Regions from separate parts of the Bradyrhizobium sp. B039 genome, predicted to be linked through region 2. Evidence: riboswitches for the same ligand, from Rfam matches in the RefSeq annotation. Region 2 holds a riboswitch; the other holds the start of a gene.
What was found. A riboswitch is a leader RNA that binds a small molecule or an ion and turns the genes downstream of it on or off. The one in region 2 is predicted to bind cobalamin.
Positions count from the first base shown of each region.

Region 1 (4,567 bases), 4.1 Mb from region 2:
AGGCGCTCCGCCACTGCGGCAAGATGTTGCTCTGCGGCGGTTTACTCAGGCCTTGGCTCTCCTAAGTCTTCCTCTTCTTTTGGCTCGGTGCGTTGGAACCAGGAGCCAGGGGGAAATTTCGCGATGCGTTTGGCAAAGGAGGATTGTGGCTCCCAATCCTGTCCTTCTCTCTTCTCGAAAGTGATGACCCCGTTGTGTGTAAAATAACGTGGTCCTTGGATACTACAATTCACCAAGAGCAGAACGCGCCACACGCCACCCTTCTCGGCCGGTTTATCATTCCGCTTCGGTAAGTAGTCCACTCCAACTGGTTCAATGATAGTGCAGCGGCCCTGCCGCAGAAGATCGCCGAGCCGGCCTTGCGGGGTAGTCACAAAGTTGAAGTTGGCCGGATCATGCAGAAAGCGAAGATTTGCGTCCCTTTCGCCATCTGCGACTTCACTGGCGATTAGGGAGAGCGCCAGGGCGCGCCAGCCCAATTCCATCGGCTTCGCATAAGTCGACGCAAGTTCAAGCGTGCCGTCGAGGGCGATCTTCCAGGCGATAACGTACTGTTCGTCCGATTTGTTGTCCCGGTGTCTGGTCCACGAAACGAAAATAAAGTCGTTTTGGCCAAGTTCAACAACGCCCCACATTTGAGGCACGAACTGTGCCACCTTCGAGACATTGGAGATAATTTGTTCTATCGTCTCACCATCTTGCGCTCGCCAAGTTGACTTCAGTCGTTCGACCAGGGGACTGTCGCTGGCCCGAATATTATTGCTCATGGCAGCCGGCCAGGCGAGGCAGATTAAAAATCCGACCACGCTAAGCCATAGCGCGGGTCTTCCAGGCATTCTCTTCATAACCCTCGGCCTATCGCGTTTCATCCAAATATCTTGTGAAGCAGGCAACCTCGAACCTGCTATGCCATCGCAAGAAGTTTACGGGGATGCACCCGCTAGCTGTCCCGCGCGAGCAGGCGCTCCCCTCTATGTCATGCGCAGCTAACTTCCCCGGCAGCGACTGCGTCAATTGGCTGAGCTGGACCTGCCCAGAGGAGGAGACTGGGCATTCCGAGGGTCTGCATTCTTCGTGCCAGGCAATAGGCGGAAAATTTCACGGAGTTTGTGTCACTCTTGTCGACTTTCCGACCTTTGCATGTTTTCGATGTTTCTGTTTGGCGTATCCGCCGCAGCTTGTGCATCCATGTCCCGCACCGGATATTTAGCAGAAGAGTTGAACGCCTCGATGCCGGATGCCTGTGGACGGAAGTGGGTTTGCCGCCATTGAGCTGTGTGGTTCGCTATCGTGCCGCCCGCGTTCGAGCTGCGTGATTGCCAAGCACCAAGCCGGCTTGATCCCAGCTCTGAAGTCTGGGTGGCACGCAAATCAACCCCTCGCCAGTTGCTAAATTTCGCCACGTGCCTTGGCCTATTCGCCGCAGATCCTTTAGTTGAGCGAAGAGCTGGCTAGCTGAGGTGCTGGGCGAACCTCTGGAAATCGCAAAGCCGCATTGAAAGCGCTCTGATATAACGTCGGTACTCCCGCCGGCAGGCTGCTTCTGTCCCTTTCATCAATTTAGCGTGCGGCTCCGCCTCAAGGCAGCTCCGATGCTTATCCGGCATCTGAGAAGGATATGTCTGATTATGGCATCTCTGATGAGAGAATGTTTCTAGATGGTGAAGTCACAGAGATGCACGGTCATTCGGCTAGCGGATGTCGCAGATTAGCTTGCACATAATCTGAGAGGTTGACGGAAGAGTTCTCCTGCCGATAATCCAAGTCGTCGAGGTTCTCCGGTTCCCATTGATCCGGAGCTAAGAGGGAAGCCGGTGCAAATGCCGGCTCTGCCCCCGCAACTGTGAGCGGCGAGCCGCTGTCCGACGATGTCGCTGAAGCCTGCACGGCTTCGGGAAGGCCGGACAGCAGCGATGACCAGCAAGCCAGGAGACCGGCCCCGACAATATATTGGTCCACGGGCGGGGTGTCTCGGTGGTGCGCCAAGCAGCCGTCGCACGCGCGACTTCTCCTGCCTGCGTCCGCCATGGCCTTTGTCCCCAACAGGGGTTAACGCTATGTCTCCTCTCTCTCTTCCAGTTGCTACGCTCGGAACGCCACGCATCGGCCCAAGGCGTGAGCTCAAGCTCGCTCTAGAAAGCTACTGGGCTGGAAAGATTAGTGAACAGCAGTTGCACGAAGACGCATTCGGCCTACGCGCAGCGAACTGGGCTCGTCAAAAATCGCTCGGCGTCACGATCATTCCGTCAAACGACTTCTCGCTGTATGATCAGGTGCTCGATACAAGCGTCATGGTTGGCGCAATCCCGGAGATCTACGCCGCGAACGGAGAATCCGTTTCGCTCCAAACGTACTTCGCCATGGCCCGCGGATCGCAATGCGGCGAGCAGGATGCGAGTTGCGCCCAGAGCCCGCGGGGATCTGGCGTGCCCGCGCAGGAAATGACCAAGTGGTTCGATACCAACTACCACTACATGGTTCCTGAGTTTTACCGGGGACAGGCGTTCAGACTGTGCTCTCGCAAACCCGTCGAAGAGTATGAGGAAGCGAGGGCTCTTGGCTTTCAGACCCGCCCTGTCCTGATCGGGCCGGTCACATTTTTAAAGCTCGGCAAGAGTACCGATAGTGCGTTCCAGCCCCTCTCTCTCCTCGATGATCTGATACCCGTCTATATCGACCTTCTGCATGAATTAGCCAAACGAGGGGCAAGTTGGGTCCAGTTTGACGAGCCCTGCCTGGTCCTTGATCTGGATGAGGCGGCGCGAAATTCGTTGCTGCACGCCTATAACCGGTTCGCAAAGGAGGGACCCGCTATCAAGATCATGCTTGCGAGCTATTTCGGCGCCCTAGGCGACAATCTGGATACTGCCTTGAGCCTGCCAATTTCCGGTCTGCACGTCGATTTGGTTCGAGCGCCAGAACTATTGGATCAGATCGTTGCTGACGGCCGAAGTGATCTCGTCATGTCGCTCGGTGTCATCGACGGCCGGAATGTGTGGCGGTCGAACTTGCCGTCGCTCCGTCAGCGGCTGAAGCCCTCGATTGCGAAGCTTGGCAGGCACCGTGTACAGCTCGCTCCATCCTGCTCGCTGCTTCACGTGCCGGTCGATGTTGAACTCGAGACCGGGCTCGCGTCCGACGTCAAGAGCTGGCTTGCTTTCTCGGTTCAGAAGATGCGTGAGCTTGCGATCCTGGCGCGGGTACTCGCAGGCGACCAGAATGTTGGGCTAGCTCTTGCCGAGTCGGAATGCGCTGCGACTGCCCGCCGGACCTCGCCGAAGATCCATAATGCCAACGTCGCTGTCCGAATGAGGGCGATCGATCAGACGATGCGCCAGCGCGCCACCCCGTTTGCCCGTCGTTCCGAGATCCAAAGGGAACGCTTTGGACTACCGGCTTTTCCCACCACGACGATAGGATCGTTTCCGCAGACCACAGCGGTGCGAAATGCTCGCGCGGCGCATGCGCGAGGTGCGATGAGCGAGGAGCAATACGACAGGTTCCTCAAAGAGGAGATAGCCCGCGCCGTACGTTGGCAGGAGGACATCGGTCTTGACGTCCTCGTTCATGGCGAATTCGAGCGTAATGACATGGTGCAGTACTTCAGCGAGCAACTCGCCGGCTTCGCATTTACAAGGAATGGATGGGTTCAGTCCTATGGTTCGCGCTGCGTTAGGCCCCCGATCCTGTTTGGCGATGTAGTGCGGCCGAAGCCGATCACCGTGGAATGGTGGCGCTACGCGCAATCACTAACTAGTAAGCCGATGAAGGCGATGTTGACCGGACCGGTGACGATCCTGAACTGGTCGTTTGTTCGCGATGATATTCCTAGAAGCGAGGTCTGCCGTCAGCTTGCGCTCGCGATGCGCGATGAAGTCCGCGATCTCGAGAATGCCGGTGCGGCGATGATACAGATCGACGAAGCTGCACTTCGCGAAGGATTGCCATTGCGCCGGTCGGACTGGAAGGCATATCTCGATTGGGCCGGAGATTGCTTCCGCATCTGCTCATCGGGCGTTACCGATCAAACGCAAATCCATACACATATGTGCTACTCAGAGTTTAACGACATCATCGGTGCGATCGCTGCAATGGATGCGGATGTCATTTCAATCGAGACGTCGCGATCGAAAATGGAGCTGCTGGATGCGTTCAGGAGGTACGAATATCCAAATCAAATCGGACCGGGCGTGTACGACATTCACTCTCCGCGCGTTCCCGAGACGGACGAAATGAAGGAGCTGATCGTGCTAGCTCGGACGCGCTTGCAGGATTCTCAGCTCTGGGTCAATCCGGACTGCGGCCTAAAAACGCGCAAATGGGAGGAGGTTCGGCCTGCGCTCGCCAACATGGTCGCTGCCGCGCGCGAACTGCGCGCTGCATCCGATCCGCAAATCCGTTGATCCCGAGCTCCGGTCTGTTCTCGACAAAGCTAATTGGGTTATGGTGATTTACGCTTTCCACATTATCGAGGCTATCCTTGCCGCTGACAAAATGCCCGGTCCACTTCGTGGACCGGGGAAGGTACGGTCTCGGAGAAAAGATGGTGACGCGTTACGCTAGTTTC
Region 1 is NZ_CP152416.1:7,415,973-7,420,539, reverse strand. It holds gene AAFG50_RS35270 (hypothetical protein) at 42-767, opposite strand; gene AAFG50_RS35265 (hypothetical protein) at 1,113-1,403, opposite strand; cobalamin riboswitch at 1,755-1,957, shown strand; gene metE (5-methyltetrahydropteroyltriglutamate--homocysteine S-methyltransferase) at 2,058-4,403, shown strand.
Region 1: another riboswitch for cobalamin. It lies ahead of metE (5-methyltetrahydropteroyltriglutamate--homocysteine S-methyltransferase); the one in region 2 lies ahead of AAFG50_RS15230 (TonB-dependent receptor).

Region 2 (4,567 bases):
GGCGGTCGTCCAGTCCGGCGATGCATCGATCACGCCGGCTTCGGCCGGGGTCAGCAGCCCTCGCGAGAACAGCCGGCCGTGATCCATGGAGAGCCATCCACTGAAGATCCACGTCAGCACGAAGACGGTCGCCACGAGGCCGATGATATGATGAAGGGCGTGCCAGCCGCGATAAGGCGAGGAGATCCGGTATCCTCGCATCCTGGACCGCACGATTCCGAGCACTGCACCCAGCATGGCTGCAATCAGCGCCAACAGCGACAGCGTCCAGACCACGCCGTCCCACAGCGCCCAGTTGCTTCTCAGGACCGTCGGATAAATCCAGTGCAGGACGCTGCCGACGAGGTTCCAGCCGCGCTCGCTTCGCGTCGTATCCAGCACAACCTCGCCGGTGCGCGACGAGACGTAGAGCTCCGTTCCGGCCGCGTCGCCGAGCGTTGCGCGAAACAAGGGCCGGTGACGATCAAAGCCGTTCGGCACGCTCCACTGGTCGTAGTCCGCCTGCGCAACGACAGCCGCATGCGCGGCATCGAGCCCGCGTTGGCGCGCATGCACCTGCGCGATGGCGAGCGCGGCCTCGGGCGACCGCACCGATGCATCCTGCCCGTCTGTCGCGCGAACCGCGCGAAGGTGCGAGGACCCCGACACGACATAGACCGGCCCATCGCTCCGCTGAATCAGGCGCAGGCGCGTAGCATCGGCGATGCCGCTCGCGGCCACGGCATCGGCAACGCCGATCCTCACCTCCGTACGATCCACCGGCGCGAGACCGGCAATCCGCTCCGCTTCCGTCAGCGATGGAAACGGAACGAAGTGCATCACGATTCCCGTCGCGAACCACATCGCGAACAGCAGGCAGAACGCGATCCCGAGCCAGCGATGCAGCAGGACGATCGCACCCATCATGTGGTCAGCGCCCTACCATTTGAATGCGGCCGAGAGTTCATAGGTTCGCGGCGCGCCCAGCAGGATCTGGTCGGGATAGAACGGATCGCCCCATATCGCGTAGCGCTTGTCGGCGATGTTGCGCACGCGGAAGGTCAGGCGAGCCTGATCGACCGCGTTGAATACCGTCTTGGGAATGTCGACGAAGGCATAGACGTCGGCGACGGTATACGCCTTCATCGTCACCGTGTTGGCATCGGTATTGTAGCGGTCGCCGACATGACGGCCGGTGATGCCGACTTCAACCGGCCACGGCGTGAAGAAGCGGTACGAGGCGCCAGCATTGGCAACGATGCGCGGCACGTTCGGCGGCGTGTTGCCCGAGAACGATCCGCCGACGAAATTGTAGTCGGCATAGCGCGCATCGACATAAGCGATGTTGCCCCACAGTCGAAGGGGCTCGATCGGCCGCACCGAGGCGGCGAGCTCGACGCCCTTCGACTCCTGCCGTCCCGCAATATTGAGCGCCTGCCCGCCGGCCGCCGCATAGACGTTCTTGCGCAGGATGTCGTAGGCCGAGAACGACCACTCCGCCCGGTTGTCCCAGAACAGGTGCTTGACGCCGGTCTCGTAGGTCCGCGCGGTCGTGAGGTCCAGCGGCTGGGTCGGCAGCAGCAGGAAGATGTTGTTGGCGGAGATATCAGCGCCGGTCGCGTACTGGCTGAAGAAGGTGAGGCCCGGAACGGCCTCCCAGGTGTAGCCGATGCGTCCCGTCACCGGCGCCCAGTCCTTGGTGAACGGAAAGCCCGCGTTCACCAGACCGTTCTCGTCGGTCGAGTTGCGGTCGAGCCCGATATGCTCGACGCGCAGCCCGCCGATCAGCGCGAAGGTCCGCGTCAGCTTCAGCCGGTCCTCGAACGACAGCGCCTCGTTGTCGATGCGCGCGGTCTGCTGCTTGGTCGCGAGCAGTCCGTAATAGCCACGATCGAAATCGACCAGCGGAACATAGTCGTTCGGGAATTTCGCCGCGCCTGGCCTGACGAAGTCGAGATAGCTCGACGACAGCGTCGTGACCAGCCGGTTGTCGAAGCCTGCGATGTTCGTGTCCCAGATCAGGTCGGTGATATTGCCGACAAGGCGCTGGCTGTGCGCGACATAGAAGCGCTCGCGATACACTTGGTTTTTCGTGGAATCGAACGCCTCGATCTCGTTGTTGAACCACGACCGCTCCGCGCCGTAACCATAGGCCTGGCTCTTCAGCGTCAGGTCCGGCGCCAGTTTCAGCTCGAAGCCGCCGCGCAACCAGACCTCTTGCGCTACGTTTCGGTTGTCGAGAACGTTGTAGTTGGTGTTGAAGGTGCGGTCGTCGATCGTGACGGCCCCGAGGTCGGTCCTGTTGAAGTAGGTGCCGGAAACAATCCCCGTCGTCGCATGCGAGCCGCTGAAAGCGATCGGCACCAGCGGCGCGCCCCAATAGGCCTTCCCGCGATCCTCGCGGTACTCGATCGCACCCCAGACCTTGAGGCTGTCGGAGATGCGGTAGTTGAGCTGGCCGGACACGTCGAGCGTCTTGGTGTTGGTGTCGTCGACAAAGCCGTTGAGCGAGGAGCGGCTGATGTCGAAGCGGTAGTCGAGGCCCTGAACGTTGGTGCTGCCGCCCGAGCCGTAATGCGCGCGGAACGAGTTCAGGGAGTCGTACGAGAAGTCTGCCTCGTTGCGGATCGCTCCGGTGTGCGGCTGCTTGGTGACGAGGTTGATCGAGCCGCCGGCGGCGCCCTCGCCCGAGATCAGCGAGGCCGGGCCCTTCAGGAATTCGACGGCCTCCAGATTGGCGGTGTCCATGATCCGCGAGGTCATGTTCTGCGGGCCGATCTTGATGCCGTTGTAGAGCGTGTTGATCTGGCTGTTGGTGAAGCCGCGCATCGAGAAGCCCGCCGGCTCCCCCGGCGCGTCGCCGGAGGTGACGCCGACTGCGCCCTGCGCCACCTCGGACACGATGCGATAGCCCTGCTCGCGCATGGTCTCGGCCGAGATCACCTCGACGGTCGCGGGCGTCTCGCGCACGGTGAGGCCGAGACGCGAGGCGCTCTCGGCCACCGCATTGCTGTTGAGCGGCGTTGGCGCCGCTTCGCCTGGCACGGCGGGCTTGGGCGCCGCCGATGCGGCCGCTGGCCTCCGCGGCGTCGCGCGGCGCGCGCTCTGCGCGTCCCGGCCAGCCGGCTTGGCCTGCTTACGGGACTGGGCGGGCGACACCTCGACAGGCGGCAGCGGTTCGCGGACCTGCTGCGCCAGCGCGGCGGGCAGATCGGCGACTGTAAACGACGTGAGAGCAGCAGAGGCGAGCAGGAAACGCGACCGTACAATACGGATAGAAGACACAGCGGGACCTCGGTATGACGTCAGTGGCACGTCACAGCGAACGAGGTCTCACCTTTGGCCTTTCAGCCGTCCGATGAAGCCGAATGTCTGTACTCCCCGACCGACATCTTCGCGTGTGACCACGGCTGACGGCAGGTCTCCTGGCTCGCGGGTCGTCACCACTTCGTCGCCTTCCCGGGACCGAGGACCCAGTGGCTTCTGACGAAGGATTATCCGCTTACAGTTGCGGGGGCAGCCGCGGCATTGGGGAAACATCCCCGCACCGCATTCCCTTTTCATCCCCTCTCGGGGGAAACCGTCGCGAGCATCTAGGATTACGATCGAGACAGAGTCAATGTGGCAGTTGCGGCGTTATTGCCACAGCGACCAACTTCCTTGGAGATAAGCATGGAAGGCGAGACCTTCCTCTGGCTGATACGCCATGCACCCGTCGACGGCGTCGCGGGGACGATTCACGCGCCGGACGCGCCCGCCGATCTCGGCGATCGCGCGCAACTGCAGGCGTTGCGGCAGCGCCTGCCGCGGGACTCTGCGAGCTATGCCAGCCCGTCGCGGCGCACGGTCGAGACGGCGCGCGCGCTGGGGCTCGAACCGGATCTGGTGGGCAACTTCAGCGAACAGGATTTCGGCGACTGGACCGGCCGGCGACATGACGAACTCGCCGCGAGCGGCGGCGAAGCCTACGCGCAATTCTGGAGCGACCCTGCGCACCTGAGACCACCGGGCGGCGAAAGCTTCGAAGATCAGGTCGCGCGCGTCCACCTGGGCCTGTCACGGATCGGAGCCGGGCCAGCTACGCTCGTCGTGCATTCCGGCACAATCCGCGCCGCACTGTGCATCGCGCTGGATCTTGCGCCGCAAGCCGCCCTGCGCTTCGTGATCGATCCGCTGTCGCTCACCAGGATCGACCGGCTCGCGATCGGCTGGCGCGTCGTGTCGGTCAATCAGCGCGTGGTGTGAGCCCGATCAGGCCGGGCGATCCGGCACATTGGCCTGCGCGAACGTCGCCATGCCGTTGTGAAGCGCACAGGCCGATCGCACCAGCGGCAGCGCGATGGCGGCGCCCGATCCCTCGCCGAGCCTGAGATCGAGGCTGATCAGCGGCTGCACGTTCAGTGCCCGGAGCACCAGCCGATGCCCCTGCTCCGCCGATTGATGCGAGGGCAGCAGGAAAGGCTGGCACGACGGATTGAGGCGCACGGCCGCCAGCGCCGCGACCGACACGATGAAGCCGTCGATCAATACGGGAATGCGGCGCTGCGCGGCCGCGATGATGGCCCCGCAGATGGCCGCGATCTCGAGG
Region 2 is NZ_CP152416.1:3,268,094-3,272,660, reverse strand. It holds gene AAFG50_RS15235 (PepSY domain-containing protein) at 1-906, opposite strand, end outside; gene AAFG50_RS15230 (TonB-dependent receptor) at 919-3,264, opposite strand; cobalamin riboswitch at 3,377-3,579, opposite strand; gene AAFG50_RS15225 (histidine phosphatase family protein) at 3,652-4,224, shown strand; gene cobT (nicotinate-nucleotide--dimethylbenzimidazole phosphoribosyltransferase) at 4,231-4,567, opposite strand, start outside.